2 regions of the Staphylococcus simiae genome follow, and region 2 is predicted to be linked to the other one. Evidence: riboswitches for the same ligand, from Rfam matches in the RefSeq annotation. Region 2 holds a riboswitch; the other holds the start of a gene.

Region 1 (8,950 bases), 710 kb from region 2:
CTTGTTTTTAGTGTAAAATGTAAATTAAAATTTTAGTGTTGAGGATTAAAGACACAGGAGGTGGCTAATGGCACATAAAATACTGATTGTAGGGAGTCCAGGTTCAGGAAAATCGACATTAGCAGTTCAATTACATAAAGATTGGAAGGTGACTGTATATCGTCTTGATGATATAAAGCGGATTGATGATTACCAATGAGCGATGACTTAATTGAAGATAAGCCATAAACTCTATTCATACATACCGCAATATAATTTTAAAATAAAAATATGTGTAAAATACATATTTAAGCTATTTTTAAGTAGTTATTAAGTATATAATAAAAGTATTATATAGATCATTAAGGGGATTTTAAATGAAAAAATTAGCAGCAGTCACATTAGGTTTAACAGTTTTACTTGTCGGATGTAATCAAAACAATAATCAGGAATCTTCATCAAATCAAGGTAGTAAAGAACAACATACAGATTCAACTAAGCAAACACAAAACACCAATAAAGATAAAAAACTATCTAATGATGAGCAAAGTAATAATAAACAATCGAATGAAAGCCAGTCTTCAGATCAACAAAGTGGCAAAAGCCAACAAAGTAGTAAGAGTCAACAAGATACTACGTCGGAAGATTATATTGCTAAAGTTTGGTTAACAGGCTTACCTGATTATAGAAATGGTAAAGATACACCTTTTGGCGATTTGAAGTTAGAAAATAGAGACATCTCAGGAGAAGCTATTAATCCAACGTTACCAGAGCATTCTGCGAAATATCCTGATGGTACACAAGTTATTACTGCTTCTGCTAATGCAGCAGGTCATGTTATTTATAAGAATAATAACGATGGCACAATAACGATGTATTTTGCGCCATCTCATTTTCAAGATTTAAGATGGTCGGAAGCTGATTATTCTGAGAAAGAGACGAATAACATTATTAATAACACTAAAACTGTGAAGTTGTATGATGCCAGTGAAAGTGAAATTACACAAGTTAAAAAATACTTCCAAAGTGGACAAACAACTGATAGTGATCAATCAACTAACTCAGATTCTGATAGTGATGATTCATCAACTGATACTTCAAATAATCATCAATCAAGTAAAAAGATTACACGTAGTAATGTTATTGATGCAGTTGAAGACTATGAAGGTCATCTTTTAAATACAGATAAATACACATATAAAGAACCTGAACAAATGGGTGATGGTAAATGGGGATTCTCTTATACAGATAAAAATGGTGATTTAGCGGGTTCATATATTATTGATAGTGATGGCAACGTCACAAAATATGATGAACATGGCGACGAAATATAATAGCAAAAGGAATTAGGGCGAAAATAACGTCTCTAGTTCCTTTTATTTTGCTTTTCAATCATAGAAATAGCCATCATCATTAACCACATAAATAATATATGACATACCACCCACCATAGCCATGCCAACATATTAAATTGAAAAATTGGACGTACAGCTATAACAATAAGTAATGGATATAGTACCAAAAATACGATGAACAAGAAGCCATAACATAATAAATAAAAATGTTGAACATAACGATAAATGAAGACAAATATCACATATATTGATAATCCGAGGGCTAAATGTAGAAGTACTTCAATGATATATGGTGTATCTGCAGGATTAGCAATAAAATCAATATTTAATAATAATTGATTTAGATAAAATCCTTGATTGAAACGATCGATGATTGCCGTACTCAATAGTAATACAAGACTGATAACAATTGCTGCTAAGCTATGATAAAGCCATTTTAAATACATAAAAAATGTCACCTCAATAATATATATATACTCATATTTCCCTAAATGGAGAAAAATATGTCATTATTGATGGCACGACACCTTGAGGGAATGGAACAGATATAAAATTTTTCTTTGCTGGGGTCTTACTCACCCTACAAGACTGACTAGAATTATAAAACGCTAATTTTTCAACACTTTATATTCCAGACAGTTACTGCCAAACGCATCAAATTAAGCATCAAATCCGTTTTATTCCAGGCGCTATAGTTATAAAAAAAGCTGTGAAGAAAAATCTCTTCACAGCTTTTTGTAGTATGTTTAGAATAGCATTTGATCGCTACCGTATGATTGTCCTAGTGCTTGTTGAGCAAGAACATTTAAATAATGCCATGGTCTATCATAATCAGGTTGGAAGAAGAAATCTTGAACTGCAAGCTGTTCTAAAGTAAAGCCAGCTGAAATCGCTACTGACAATGTGTTGATTGCTTGTGTGACATCTTCAGTTGACATCACTTGACCACCTAATATTCGATGACTATCTTTATCAAATATTATTTTCATATGCACTGTAGTATCATCTTGCATAAATTTAGGTCTAATACGTTCTTCAACATATTGTTGTCCTAGATGACCGTCATAATTATCAGCTTCAGTGCCATGTACACCTGTTTGACCAAATTTATAATCAAATAACTGTAGGCCAGATGTACCAGATACACGAGGCATCGTAGCAGATTTACCAACCATATTTAACGCTGCAGTAACACCCTGACGACGTGAATTTGTTGCTAAAGCAATATAGCGATCTTCTTCTATTGGCGCAAATGGTACCATTGTTGCATCGCCACCTGCGTATACATCAGGTGCTGAAGTTTGTTGATGATGATCAATAGTAATAATACCTTTAGTGCCTAAGTCAATTTTATCTTTAAGCCAACTAGTAGCAGGGGCTACACCTACTGCGAATAACACAGTGTCTGCTTGATATTCACCTTTATCAGTAATTACTGTTGTTACATCGCCATTGTCGTTACCAGTAATTTCTTTAACTGATTCACCACCAATAAATTCTAAATGATGTTGTTTTGAATTTTGTTCTAAAATATTTGTGAATTCAGGATCTAAATACGTGCTTAAAATACGCTCAGCAACATCAATAATTTTAGTTTCGATGCCAGCTTTAGCAAATGCTTCAGCAGCTTCGATACCAATATATCCACCGCCTACTACAACTGCTTTTTTAGCATGAGGCATGCGTTGCTTGATTTTATCTGCCCATTCACGACCACGCATAAAGAAGACATTATTATAATCATCAATGCCTGTAATAGGTGGTTTAACAGCACTGCCACCTGGACTTAAAAATAGTTTGTCATAACTAATATTTTCTTTAGTATCATCATGTTCTACGGTGATCGTTTTATTATCTGTATCTAAATCTACAACTGTCGTATTAACGTGAATATTAACACCTTGTTTCTCATAAGAAGCAGTCGTAGCATAATGTAATGAATCTAGTGAAGGTGATACGTCTTCTAAATAACTTTGAATACCACAAGATAAGAACGAAGGTTTATCGCCACTTTCGAAGACTTCTATTTGTGCTTGAGGGTCTTCTTTTAAAAGTGTTTCTATAACCTCATAACCTGCATGTGATGTTCCTACTACAACATATTTCATAATTTGTTACCTCCAATTTTCAATCTATAATAAAATATACCTTTAAATTAAATAGTGATATTAGTTATTTACCACATAAAATATTTATTACACAAAATAATATAGAGAATCTAATAGTTTTCAAAAAAATGTCAAAATTGAATATAAAAAATGATCTGAAATGAAAAGTAAGACAATTCACCAAGTAGTCGAATTAAACTATTATACAGTCTTATCGTAAGTGAACGCGTATTATTATTATCGGAATTTTCAGAATTAATATTGACTTTAAAATGAAGCAGTGATAGGATAAATTCAATTCAATAAATGAGACTCTTATCAAGAGAGGCTGAGGGATGTGCCCTATGAAGCCCAGCAACCGTCTTACCAAAGACATGGTGCTAAATCACAATAAAGTAGCTTACTACTTTTGAAGATGAGAGAAAGAACATGGGCTTTCTCTTAAACAGGAGGAAGCTTTTTTGTTGTATGATAAGTAACTTTCTTTATTGAGTAGTTAACAAGAAAGGTGGGCTTACATATGAAAAAAATAATGGCTATAGTCGTATTAAGTATATTAGTGATAAGTTTAGCTGCTTGTGGTGGTGGCAAATCTTCTGAAGATAAAAAGATAACAGTAGCAGCATCACCAGCACCACATGGAGATGTCTTAAAGTACGCTAAAGAACAAATGAAGAAGAAAGGCTATGACTTAGAAGTTAAAATTGTTAATGATTATAAAGTACCTAATAAATTACTAGATAAAGGAGATGTTGATGCTAATTTCTTTCAGCACGTTCCTTATTTAAAAGCTGAAAAAAGAAGTCACGGTTACGATATAGAAGAAGTAGGTAAAGTATTTACAACACCAATGGGCGTATATAGTAAGAAATATAAAGATATTAGAGACATACCACAAGGTTCAACGATTTATGTCTCTAATAATCCAGCAGAAGAAGGACGCTTTTTATCATTTTTTGTTAATAAAGGATTAATAAAATTAAAACCAGGTGTCAATATAGAAGATGCTAAATTTGAAGACATCAAAGAAAATAAAAAGAAGTTAAAATTTAATCACCAACAAGGTGCTGAGTTTCTTCCAAAGACCTATAATAGTGGGGAAGGTGCAGCAGTAATTATGAACTCTAATTATGCATTGGATAATGGTTTGATACCATCTAAAGATGCGATTGAGCTTGAAGGTGAATCGTCACCATTTGCTAATATCATCGCTGTTAAATCTGGTCATAAAAAGGACGCTAAAATTCAAGCGTTATTGGAGGTCTTACGTTCTAAAGACACACAAAACTACATTAAAAAGACATATGGCAAGGATGTTATTCCTTACCAAGCTAAATAAAGTTAATGTTATCTGGACTGGTGCTACAACACATAAGTCCAGATTTTTTTGTGAAAGTAAGAGTGTAGTATTATTCTATAAGTTATAATTGTCAGAATATATTTACAAATCAGAATTTTATTAGTATATTGAATACTATCATTAATTGAAAAATATGGGGAATTAAAACTAGTTTTTTAATAAACAAGGCAATGGGAGGATGAAGTAATATGAGTAAAGCTTATGATTTAATTGAAGAAGATGAACAATATTTTGCTAAATCAGGTCGTATTAAATATTATCCGCTAGTGATTGATCATGGTTATGGTGCAACATTAGTAGATGTTGAAGGCAAAGAGTATATTGATTTATTAGCAAGTGCAAGTTCTCAAAATGTTGGACATGCACCTAAACAAGTGAGTGAAGCTATTAAAGATCAAGTAGATAAATTTATCCATTATACACCAGCATATATGTATCACGAACCACTAGTTAAATTAGCTAAAAAACTTTGTGACATTACACCAGGTGATTTTGAAAAACGTGTAACATTTGGATTGTCAGGTTCAGATGCAAATGATGGTATTGTCAAATTTGCTAGAGGTTATACTGGTAGACCTTATGTCATTAGCTTTACTAATGCGTATCATGGTTCAACTTTTGGTGCGTTATCAATGTCATCTATTAGCTTAAATATGCGTAAAAACTATGGACCACTATTAAATGGATTCTATCATATCCCTTTTCCAGATAAGTATCGAGGCATGTATGAGCAACAGCAACCAAACACTGTGGAAGAATATTTAGCTCCTTTAAAAGAAATGTTTGCTAAGTATGTACCTGCAGATGAAGTGGCGTGTGTTGTTGTCGAAACAATTCAAGGCGATGGTGGTTTATTAGAACCAGTGCCAGGATATTTTGAAGCATTAGAAAAACTATGTCACGAACATGGTATTTTAATAGCAGTAGATGATATTCAACAAGGATTAGGACGAACAGGAACGTGGAGTTCTGTTGAACATTATAATTTCACGCCAGATTTAATTACATTTGGAAAATCATTAGCAGGTGGATTACCTATGTCTGCACTTGTAGGTCGCAAAGAAATTATGGAAAGTTTAGATGCACCAGCACATTTGTTTACTACAGGCGCCAATCCAGTTAGTTGTGAAGCGGCATTAGCGACATTACAAATGATCGAAGATGAAGAACTATTACAAGCAAGTACGGATAAAGGACATTATGTCAGACAACGCATGGATCAATGGACTAAACGATTTAGTAGCGTCGGGGATGTCAGAGGTGTTGGATTAAGCATTGGCATTGATATTGTGTCAGATAAAGCAAATAAGTCTAGAGACAACGAAGCAGCATTAAAAATCTGCAATTATTGTTTTGAACATGGCATTGTTATTATTGCTGTTGCAGGTAATGTGTTACGTTTCCAACCGCCATTAGTGATATCATATGAACAATTAGATTATGCATTAGATACATTAGAAGATGCCCTTAGTGCATTAGAACATGGAGGCTTAGAAGAATACGATATTTCTGGTCAAGGGTGGTAAGTAGTAAAATAAGAATGACACCGAATGTATTAAATTATTAATTTTAAGCATATGTTAATAATTGGCTAGATTGTATAATATTGAAAAATAAATGTTTTTATAATACAATCAGATATAGGCGCAATCCCTCTCTTTCTATAGTTGTGGTGACTTAAATGATAGGGTATTGTTCCCTTTTTTTTCAAAAAAACGATTGAGGCTAGGACAAAAAGCATTTTACACTTAAAATTAAGCATTTAGCAGTAACTGTCTGGTTTGTGAAATGGTGATTTATCAACATTTCACAAACCTAGTCAGTCTTGCCGGGGTGGGATTACGAAATAATTTCTTTGAAATAATTATTTCTGTCCCACTCCTAACCTAATTTATTATAGAGACAACATAAAAAGCATTTCCACATTGTAAAAACCGTGTGGAAATGCTTTTTATGTTTATCATATTATTATTTTGGTGGTGTATATTCTTTTTCGACATTTTTCTTAGAATGTCTTAAACCATAAGATAAGTAAAGAATAATTCCTACTACAAACCAAATTAACGTATATAATTTAGCTTCAAATCCTAATCCCCAGAATACAAGCAATACTAGAATAAAGGTAACAGCAGGTAACACTGGGTATAATGGTAATTTGAATGCTGGGATAGGCAAGTCTTTACCTTCACGCTTTCTTAAACGATACATAGCAATTGATACAAACATAAATGCAACAAGTGTACCGGCTGAGATTAATTGTGCTAAGAATGCGAATGGGAACATTGAACCAATAACAACACCGATAATTGTTAACACGATTAACGCACGATTTGGTAAATGTTTATTATTTAATTTACCTAACCAAGAAGGTAGTAGACCATCTCGACCAAATGAGTAAAGTAAACGTGAACCAGCTAACATCATACCGATTAGTGCTGTAAACATACCAATAACTGAGATAGCTTGAACAATTGCAGCAATGATGCCATGTCCACTTTGACGTAAAGCCCAACCAACAGGTTCAGCATTGTCAGCATATTCTGAGTAATGGAACATTCCAACTAAGACAAGTGCCACTGCAACGAATAATACAATAGCAATAATTAATGAACCTAAAATACCTCTAGGCATTGTTTTTTGTGGATTGATAGCTTCTGCTGAGTTGGCTGCAATTGAGTCAAAACCGATATAAGCTAAGAAAATCATTGAGACACCGGCATAGATACCTTGCCAACCACCAAAGTCACCAGCGTCTGTCACCTTATGTTCTGGAATGAATGGAACATAGTTTGCAAAGTTAAGTGCAGTTAAACCAACAACTACAAATAAAATAATGGCTAATACTTTAAGGACAACTAAAATATTTTCCATACGTGCAGCTTGTGTCATACCACGTGATAGCAGCAAAGCAGTTAAAATGATGACAATCGCTGCGACAATATCGATGACACCACCCTTAGTACCAAATGAATTAGATAGTGCGGCTGGTAATTCAACACCTATTGGTTTAAACAATCCACGCAAATTGGCTGAAAAACCGGAAGCAACAAAGGCTACAGCGATAAAGTATTCTGCTAATAAAGCCCAACCGGCAACCCATCCGAAAAATTCTCCAAATAAAACATTAATCCAAGAATATGCAGAGCCGGCAAATGGCATGGCAGAAGCCATTTCAGCATAAGTAAAAGCAACTAAACCAGCAACGATGGCTGCAAGTAAAAATGATAAAGCAACAGCAGGACCTGCATGCTGTGCAGCAACGACACCTGGTAAAGTAAAGATAGATGTAGATACAATTGTTCCAACACCTAAAGCAAGAAAATCACGTACACGTAACGTACGTTTCAAATGTCCATCCTTATTTTGATAAACAGTTGGATCTTCTTTTCTAACTATTCTATGAAAAAAACTAGCCATAGATTTACCTCCAATAAATTATAGTAACATTAGTTCCTATTTGTTGTTTTTAATAAGTTATATATTATCATAAATGGAATGACTTTTGTCTAAAAATTCTGAAAAATCACAACTTTATATGGCTCCCAAATTTAATGTTGAGAAATCAACCTTTTTTGAAATGATAAAATCGATTATAACAGAAATTATAGAAATAAGTACTGTTTCTTTCTAATTTTCTAACTATTGGTAGATATTTATGAAAATGACATAGTGAAATAGCTAGATATTGTAATTTTAGTACCTCTCAATAAATGATCAAAGTCATTTTATTTAAATATAAGTGCTTAAAATTGTCACAAATAGAGCGTAGTAAAAAACTATTGATATATCAACAGTTAACAACTAAAAACACGAAAATACTATATTACACTGCGCATTTTTTAATTGTAAATTTTTATCATAATATTATAATTAAATAAAAATATTAACCTTTAACTTTGTAATAGATATGATGCGTGAATACACGTATAACATAAATTTAAAATGTTAGGAGATAGAATTATGAAATCATTTGGTAAAAAAGTAGTATTAATTGGGGATGGCTCTGTAGGATCTAGTTATGCTTTTGCAATGGTAACTCAAGGTGTAGCAGATGAATTTGTCATTATTGATATTGCTAAAGACAAAGTGAAAGCAGATGTCCAAGACTTGAATCACGGTACAGTTCATTGTCCTTCACCTGTAGATGT
Region 2 (8,950 bases):
TATGATGATGAAACGATTCAATCTGTTAAAAAGGATATTGAACGTTGGTTTGCAACAGTTCAGTCGCAGCATATCGCAACGTATGAAGCATGGTTGGCAACGTTAAAAATTTTAGAACATGCGCCTGCTGCAAGAAGTACTGTCGTTATGGCGTTGTATCAAAAATATCATCAACTAACTCAATTTAATGTCGCGTATGGAGCGACGGTAAGTGGATTAACAAAATTACAACTACAACAATTGACACAAACAAAACCGCAACGAATCAAATTAAAGTGGTCACCAGCGCTATTAGAAGATATTGAGACACTTAAGCAGTTGGATTTTCAATTCCAACTTGCGGTTGATGCTAATGAATCTTTGACAGCAGCGGACGTTACGACGTTATTAAAACTGAAAGATAAAGTATTGTATATTGAAGAACCATTTAAAAATATTGCTCAACTTAAACATATGGACCAACGAGATTTACCACCAATTGCTATTGATGAAAAGGCACGTCATATTGAACAAATTAAAGCATTGGTCGCAAGTTATCCAATCAATGTAGTCGTAGTTAAACCATTTCGACTAGGTGGTATAGATAAAGTTCAACAAATCATTAAAGTTCTACATCAGTTAAATGTTAAAGTGGTTATTGGAGGTATGTATGAATATGGTTTGAGTAGATATTTTACAGCCATGTTAGCTAAAGATGGAGATTATCCTGGAGATGTTACACCTACAGGATATTATTTTAAACAGGATGTTGTTGAGGGATCAGGCATATTAAAAGGAGGATCTATTGAATTTCATCCTCCTAAAATTGATATTACACGACTACAACCATATTAATCGTGGTTATGATGTGAATGTTTCGATTTATCTTTTTTTAATGGAACTGGATCAAAGCCACCTTTGTGTAAAGGATGACATTTCAATATGCGTCTGATGCCTAAATATAAGCCTTTAAACGCACCATGATATTGAATGGCTTCTCTAGTATACTCTGAACATGTCGGATAAAAACGACAAGTAGGTGGAGTGAGTGGCGAAATAAAGCGTTGATAAAAATGAATCAGCGCTAAAAATATTTTTTTCATAGTAGTGCCCCCAACTGAAAATAATGTATCAACAGTTTAACATATATTGAAAGGATGTGATGACCATGAAGTTTTGGGATAAGGATCAGCGACTAGTTGAATTAACTTATAAGACAGATATCAATGAGGCAGATGGTAATCATGTCCTTGCTATTCCAGTTTATAATGATCAATTACTTTTCACTAACCATAAAATACGTGGTATTGAATTTCCTGGTGGTAAAAGGGAAGATTTTGAAACGAGTGAAGATGCAGTCAAAAGAGAACTCTATGAAGAAACAGGTGCTACTGTTAAAGCACTTCATTATATTGCTCAATATCATATTGCAACTGTAGAAGATGAGACATTTATAAAAGATGTCTATTTTATTGATGTAAATGAAATTAATGAAAAATATGACTATATGGAAACAACAGGACCAGTATTATTTAACAATATTAACGACATTAGTAAGGAGCAACAAAGTTACTTATTGCAAGACGAAACGATATTAACGTGCTTAGAAAGGGTGATTGCACTTGGATTTTATCAAAGTTAAACGTATGCCAGTGACATCATTCGATCATCAATTTGATGAAGTTACTTATGTTGTAGATCACTTAAAAGTCAAAGCATTAATGATGACACCGTTGACTGAGATTAAAAGAATTGTTGTCTATTTACGTGGTGGAAAAGGTCAAGTTGGTCGAGTTAGAGCAGCGCGTCTAATGCAATTTGCAGATAAAGATACATTAGTGATAGGCCCGTACTATAGAGGGAATAATGGTAGTGAAGGCAAAGATGAATTTTATCGTGGTGATCTCAATGATGTTACAGTACTCATACGCTTATTACATAGTAAATATCCAGATGCATTTATCCATATGATAGGATTTTCTAGAGGAGGATTGCAGGGGTTATTGACTTTTCAAGAGTTACCTGTGAGTAGTTACATTATTTGGGGTGGCGTATCAGATATTAATTTAATGTATGAAGAACGTATAGATTTAAGAGGGATGTTAAGAAGAATGGTGGGACATCCTCAAAAAGATAAAGTACAATATGAAGCTCGTGATGCTATACATTTACTTAATCGTCAAAGTCCTCCAATTTTAATCGTTCATGGTGAGAAAGATCAACAAGTTGGGATACATCAGGCTTATTACTTAGAGCAACAACTCTCTCTTAAAGGAGTAACATATGATACTTTTTATCAAGAAGATGAAGGACATGTACCGAGACCGCCAGCATTAAAAGAAGCATTAAGTTATATCAAATCATTTATGACTAAAGTCGAAACACATCAACTTACGAATCGTTAAATAGTAAAATAATTGACTTTATAATAAATCGACCGATAGAAAGTTTTAGTTATTTTCTATTAGTCCGATTTTTATATTTTGAATATGAATAAGCCAAGATTTTCAACTGAAAATCTTGGCTTGTTGTCTGTTATATTACTTCGAATTGTTTATGACGATAAGGTGTTATTTGTTAAAGCCACCTTGAGAAGCAATATGTTCTACTTCTTTCCCAAACTTTTCAAAATTATTTTCGAAACGTTGAATTAAATCTTGAGCTTGAGCTTTATATTTGTCAGGATCACTCCATGCATTAATAGGATTTAAGATTGTTTTTGGTACATCTTCAATTTCAACGGGAATGCTTAATCCAAATGTACTATCTTTAGTATATTCTGCATGTTTTAATTTGCCAGAAATAGCTTGGTTAACCATTTGACGTGTATAGTGTAGACTAATACGACGACCAACTCCGTATTTTCCGCCAGTCCATCCTGTATTAACTAAGTAAACATCTACATCATGTTGATCAATCAATTCTCCTAATAAATCTGCATAAACTGTTGGATGTAATGGTAAGAATGGTGCACCAAAACAAGTTGAGAAGGAAGGTTCTGGTTCAGTAACACCACGTTCAGTACCAGCTAACTTAGATGTGAAGCCACTTAAGAAATGGTACATAGCTTGCTTTTTATTTAATTTAGAAATTGGAGGGATTACTCCAAATGCATCAGCAGTTAAGAAAATAATAGTATTAGGATGAGCTGCTTTTGAAGGTACGACAATATTATCAATATGATTAATTGGATAAGCAGCACGTGTATTTTCGGTATAACGATTGTCATCGAAATTGACACTGCCATCCTCTGCTACAACAGTATTTTCTAATATTGTACCGTATTTAATAGCATTATAAATTTGTGGTTCTTTTTCCTTTGATAAGTGAATAGCTTTAGCGTAACATCCACCTTCGATATTGAAGACACCGTTTTTGTTCCAACCGTGTTCATCATCACCAATTAATTTACGTTTAGGATCTGCAGATAAAGTCGTTTTACCTGTACCTGATAAACCGAAGAATAAAGCAACATCGCCTTTTTCTCCGACATTTGCTGAACAATGCATGCTCATAATGTCTTGCATTGGTAATAAATAATTCATAACAGAGAAGATACCTTTTTTCATTTCTCCGGCATATTCAGTACCACCAATTAGAATCACTTTATGTTTGAAAGAAATAATAACGAACGTCTCTGAATTTGTACCGTCAACTTTTGGATCAGCTTTAAAATGTGGTGCTGAAACAATTGTGAAATTGGGTTTTATTTTTGATGCTTCTTCTTTAGATTCAGGTCTAATGAACATATTTTTAGCAAATAAATTATGCCAAGCCAGTTCATTAATGACTGTTAGTTTTAACATGGTATCTTTGTCACTACCTGCGTATCCATTAAAGACATACAGTTCATCTTTTTGATCTAAATAATCTAACACTTTATGGTATAAACTTAAGAATGTTTCTTCATCAATGGGTTGATTAATAGTTCCCCAATCAATGTTATCTCTATAAGAAGGTTCTGTGACAATAAATTTGTCTTTAGGTGAGCGACCAGTATATTTACCTGTGCTAGCATTAACAGCGCCTAATTCTGTGAGTACACCTTCATCATTGTCCAGTATTTTATTATACAATTGCGTTGTTGAAAGTTGGAAAAGTGAAGATGGTTTCTTTAATAAGTTGTCTATTTTAGTTGATTCAGTGTAACTATCTACTGACATCCTAAATCCCTCCAAAGCGATAATTTAAATGTAAGCCTTTACATTTAAATAGTATAACACATTGAAATAATTAATCTACAATATTTTATAGTAAATTTTTATACCAAAAATTGACATTAATTCTGTAATTCGGTACTATTATTCTTAACGGATTCTCTTATCCTGAGTGGTGGAGGGACATGGACCCAATGAAACCCAGCAACCTCTTTTTTATAAAAGAAAGGTGCCAAACCGTTTGCAGACATATAGGTCTGAACGATAAGAGCGAATGGACGTATTAGGCCTTCTCTCTATGTAAATAGTTAGAAGGCCTTTTTAATTAGCTCATACAAGAGAATTGTCGTAATTTAAAATAAAAGGAGCAAATTATGTTATATAACAAACGATTATTTACTTCAGAGTCAGTAACAGAAGGACATCCAGATAAAATAGCTGATCAAGTGTCAGATGCTATATTAGATGCGATATTGAAAGATGATCCAAATGCACGAGTGGCATGTGAAACAACAGTAACTACAGGTATGGCTTTAATAGCTGGAGAAATATCTACAACGACTTATGTAGATATTCCAAAAGTAGTAAGAGAAACAATTAAAGACATTGGTTACACTAGAGCTAAATATGGCTACGATTATGAAACAATGGCAATTTTAACGGCAATCGATGAACAATCACCAGATATCGCACAAGGTGTAGATCAAGCATTAGAATATCGTGATAATAATTCAGAAGAAGAAATTGAAGCAACAGGTGCGGGTGACCAAGGATTAATGTTTGGATTTGCTACAAATGAAACAGATTCTTATATGCCTTTAGCTATTGATTTATCACATAAATTAGCAAAACGTTTATCTGATGTTAGAAAAGACCATATACTAGATTATTTACGTCCTGATGGTAAAGTTCAAGTGACTGTTGAATACGACGAACAAGATCATCCAGTGCGTATCGATACAATTGTTGTGTCAACTCAACATTCAGAAGATGTGACATTAGAACAAATTCAACAAGATATTAAAACACAAGTTATTTATCCAACTGTACCTGAGAATTTATTAGATGAGCAAACTAAATTTTATATCAACCCAACTGGTCGTTTTGTAATTGGTGGACCACAAGGTGATGCTGGATTAACAGGGCGTAAAATTATCGTAGATACATACGGTGGTTATGCACGTCATGGTGGTGGTTGTTTCAGTGGTAAGGATCCAACAAAAGTAGACCGTTCAGCTGCTTATGCTGCACGTTATGTTGCTAAAAATATTGTTGCAGCTGGACTAGCAGCTCAATGTGAAGTTCAACTAGCATATGCAATTGGTGTTGCTGAGCCTGTTTCTATTGCAATTGATACTTTTGGAACTGGTAAAGTGTCAGAAGGACAATTAGTTGAAGCAGTTAGAAAACATTTTGATTTAAGACCGGCTGGCATCATTAAGATGTTAGATTTAAAACAACCTATCTATAAACAAACTGCAGCATATGGCCATTTTGGACGTACTGATGTTTTATTACCATGGGAAAAATTAGATAAAGTTAACGAACTTAAAGATGCAGTACAACAATAATAAATAATGAGATAAAATATATAAGATTTTCGGTATATAATGATATTATGTATCGAAAATCTTTACTTTATCCTTTATAATTATCATATTGACACATTTGAAAAGGAGCGTTATTGTGATGGATTTCTCTTCACCAATTGTTATTGGATTAATTGCTGCAGTTGTTATTGCTTTGATTTTCTTTGTACTTTATTTAGTAGCATTAGGTAGTAAAAAGAAAGTTAAACGACAAACTGAAGAAAAATATGAGCAAAAAGAACAAAATATTAAAAAGACTCACGAAGAACAACTAGAAAAAGAACGTATTGAAAATAAGAAAACAATAACAAAACAACAAGAAGATTATAATGAAATGGTCAGTACGAAAGACCGTGAAATTGATGCGTTAAAATTATTCTCTAAAAATCATAGTGAATATGTTACTGATATGAGACTAATTGGTATACGTGAAAGATTAGTTAAAGAAAAGCGTATTAGACCTGAAGATATGCATATTATGGCAAATATCTTTTTACCAAGTAACAAATTCAATGATATTGAACGTATCAGTCATTTAGTATTAACTCGTACGGGTCTATATATTATTGATTCACAATTATTAAAAGGTCATGTCTATAATGGTATTAGTGGTGGTCAATTTAAAGATTTACCTCCGATGGAACAAGTATTTAATACATTAGATTTAGATTCATCTAGACCACAGACTATTATTATGGATCAAAATGATGACCAAAAATCATTATCATTTGTTAATTATTCAGATAAACTTGAGTCAATTAAACAATTAGCTGAAGATTTACAAAAAGAATTAGGTACAAAATATACACCAACATCTATATTATATTTTAACCCTAAGAATGATGGCGACGTTACAATTTCAAATTACAACCAAAATGCTACTGTTAAAGTATTAGTAGGGAAAGAACAACTTGATGAATTCTTTAATAAGTTTGTTTTCCACGGTCGTATTCAATATAACGTTGATGATTTACAAAATATTATGGATAAAATTGAATCATTTAATTAATAACAACACTGAGATAGTGACTAAATAATGTCATTATCTCAGTTTTTTTATTTTGAGCTAACACTTCAGTGCTAGCTTTGTTATGATAGGCATAAATAGATAAAAGTGAGGCGACAATAATGCAATATAAAAAATTTTACAATGGTAATAGCATTCCTCAAGTTGGTTTAGGTACGTTTCGAGTTGAAAATAATGATGATTGTAAAGAAGCAGTTAAATTTGCCATTGAAGAGGGATATCGTAGTATTGATACAGCAAAAGTATATGGTAACGAAGAAAAAGTCGGAGAAGGGATACGTCTAGCTTTAGAATCAACAGGCTTAAAAAGAGAAGATTTATTTATTACTTCAAAATTGTATTTTGAAGATTTTGGTAGAGAGAATGTACAGCCAGCATACCAAGCAAGTTTAGATCGCTTAGGTTTAGATTATTTAGATTTATATTTAATGCATTGGCCAGGAACGAACGAAGCAGTAATGATAAATACTTGGAAAGGTATGGAAGATTTATATAAAAATAGTCAGTTGAAAAATATAGGTGTCAGTAATTTTGAGACAGAACATTTAGAAGCTTTACTTGCGCAAGTTTCATTTAAGCCAGTGATTAATCAAGTGGAATGTCATCCTTATTTAAATCAACATAAATTAAGACATTATTTAGAAGCGCAACATATAGTAATGGAATCTTGGTCACCATTGATGAATGCTCAAATATTATGTGACGATACGATTCAACAAATTGCTCAAAGACATCGACAATCAGCAGCTCAAATCATTATTAGATGGAATGTACAGCATGGTATAGTAACTATCCCTAAATCAGTGACACCTAATCGTATTATTGAAAATATTAATGTTTTTGATTTCGAATTAACTAATGATGAAATGACACAAATTGATAATTTAAACAAAGATCAAAGAATAGGTCCTGACCCAAAAATATTTGAAGGGTGAATAAATATAAATGAAAAAAAGACTTCATTCAGCTGATACAACTGTGTATCCATGTTGAATGAAGTCTTTATTATGATGATTGAATTGATTAACAATGTAGTAAACGACTATTATAACGCTACTAAATTGTATTTATTAATCAACATAAAACGATGTAATTGAAGTATGTTTAAATATGGTAACCAATATAGCAAGCGATAAAGCCTACTACGAATTGTAGTAAGGAATAAGTAACGAAGTGCGATATATTAAATTTAGTTGTTAACATTTCAACTAGCTCTTTTGATAGAGTAGAAAATGTTGTTAATCCACCTAAAAAGCCTGTAATAATTAAATTTGACATAAGAGGATTATGAATTGATAATCCTAATAATATACCAATAATGATACTACCGATAAGGTTAACTATCAAAGTTGCTATTGGTAATGAAGATTGATGATGGGTATTCCAATAATCAGTTATGGCAGCCCTTGCGACCGCACCTAGTCCACCACCAATTAATATATATATAATATTTAACATTTAATTTTGCCTCCAATCTTCATGCCACAATAACAAAGTAAAATACCGAAAATATAACTTGTTAATGCATAACATAGACAGAGTAAAAATTGTTGCTGCGCCATCATTTGAACTAGTTCAACTTGAAAGGTTGAAAAAGTGGTTAATGCACCCAATAGACCGGTAGTAATTGCTTTTTTAAGTGTTGGATGATTATTAAATAATTTTATTGAAATCGCCGTAATTAGACCCATCAACAAAGCACCGATTAAATTAGCTACTAGTGTACCTATTGGGAATGTAGAGCCATGGTTCAAAATAGATAAACTAAAGCGAAGTAATGCACCTATAGCGCCACCTATAAAGATATACAAATATGTCATTTTGTCACCTCAAAATTTAAGTTATGTTTATAGTTTTAACAAATATTTAGTTTGTCTTTGAAATTTCTGTTTGTAACTTATAGTCAATAAAAACTTCTATTACACATCTATAAAGAATTTCTTTATAAAATGACAATAGAAGTTGTTTAATAAATGAATTTTAACTAATTTATTTGAAATTAAATGATACCAAAAGTATGGATCATAGATAGGGCATGAATTACAATGACGACGAAAATAATCCAAGGTAAAGATTTACTAGCAACTCTAATCCAATCAGAGTCAGGTTTTAATGCTTTAATTGAACGATCAGCAAATAAGATTGCCAAAATCAATATCGCTGTATTTACAATACTACAGACAAAAATAAGTTTAACT

Evidence for each region. Region 2 has a riboswitch for S-adenosylmethionine ahead of metK (methionine adenosyltransferase). Riboswitches for the same ligand answer to the same signal wherever they lie in the genome.
Region 1: another riboswitch for S-adenosylmethionine. It lies ahead of J3R86_RS11555 (MetQ/NlpA family ABC transporter substrate-binding protein); the one in region 2 lies ahead of metK (methionine adenosyltransferase).

What each region holds. Positions count from the first base shown of each region.
Region 1 covers NZ_CP071589.1:2,485,761-2,494,710, reverse strand. Annotated here, with positions in the region: gene J3R86_RS12250 (hypothetical protein) at 68-199, shown strand; gene J3R86_RS11570 (hypothetical protein) at 357-1,313, shown strand; gene J3R86_RS11565 (hypothetical protein) at 1,346-1,780, opposite strand; gene J3R86_RS11560 (FAD-dependent oxidoreductase) at 2,081-3,442, opposite strand; SAM riboswitch class I at 3,755-3,864, shown strand; gene J3R86_RS11555 (MetQ/NlpA family ABC transporter substrate-binding protein) at 3,963-4,781, shown strand; gene J3R86_RS11550 (aspartate aminotransferase family protein) at 4,991-6,328, shown strand; gene J3R86_RS11545 (APC family permease) at 6,771-8,219, opposite strand; gene J3R86_RS11540 (L-lactate dehydrogenase) at 8,763-8,950, shown strand, end outside.
Region 2 covers NZ_CP071589.1:1,779,260-1,788,209, reverse strand. Annotated here, with positions in the region: gene menC (o-succinylbenzoate synthase) at 1-834, shown strand, start outside; gene yidD (membrane protein insertion efficiency factor YidD) at 831-1,082, opposite strand; gene ytkD (RNA deprotection pyrophosphohydrolase) at 1,142-1,621, shown strand; gene J3R86_RS08030 (alpha/beta hydrolase family protein) at 1,626-2,384, shown strand; gene pckA (phosphoenolpyruvate carboxykinase (ATP)) at 2,550-4,142, opposite strand; SAM riboswitch class I at 4,297-4,407, shown strand; gene metK (methionine adenosyltransferase) at 4,511-5,707, shown strand; gene J3R86_RS08015 (NERD domain-containing protein) at 5,826-6,734, shown strand; gene J3R86_RS08010 (aldo/keto reductase) at 6,854-7,687, shown strand; gene J3R86_RS08005 (fluoride efflux transporter FluC) at 7,857-8,210, opposite strand; gene crcB (fluoride efflux transporter CrcB) at 8,204-8,572, opposite strand; gene J3R86_RS07995 (hypothetical protein) at 8,752-8,950, opposite strand, start outside.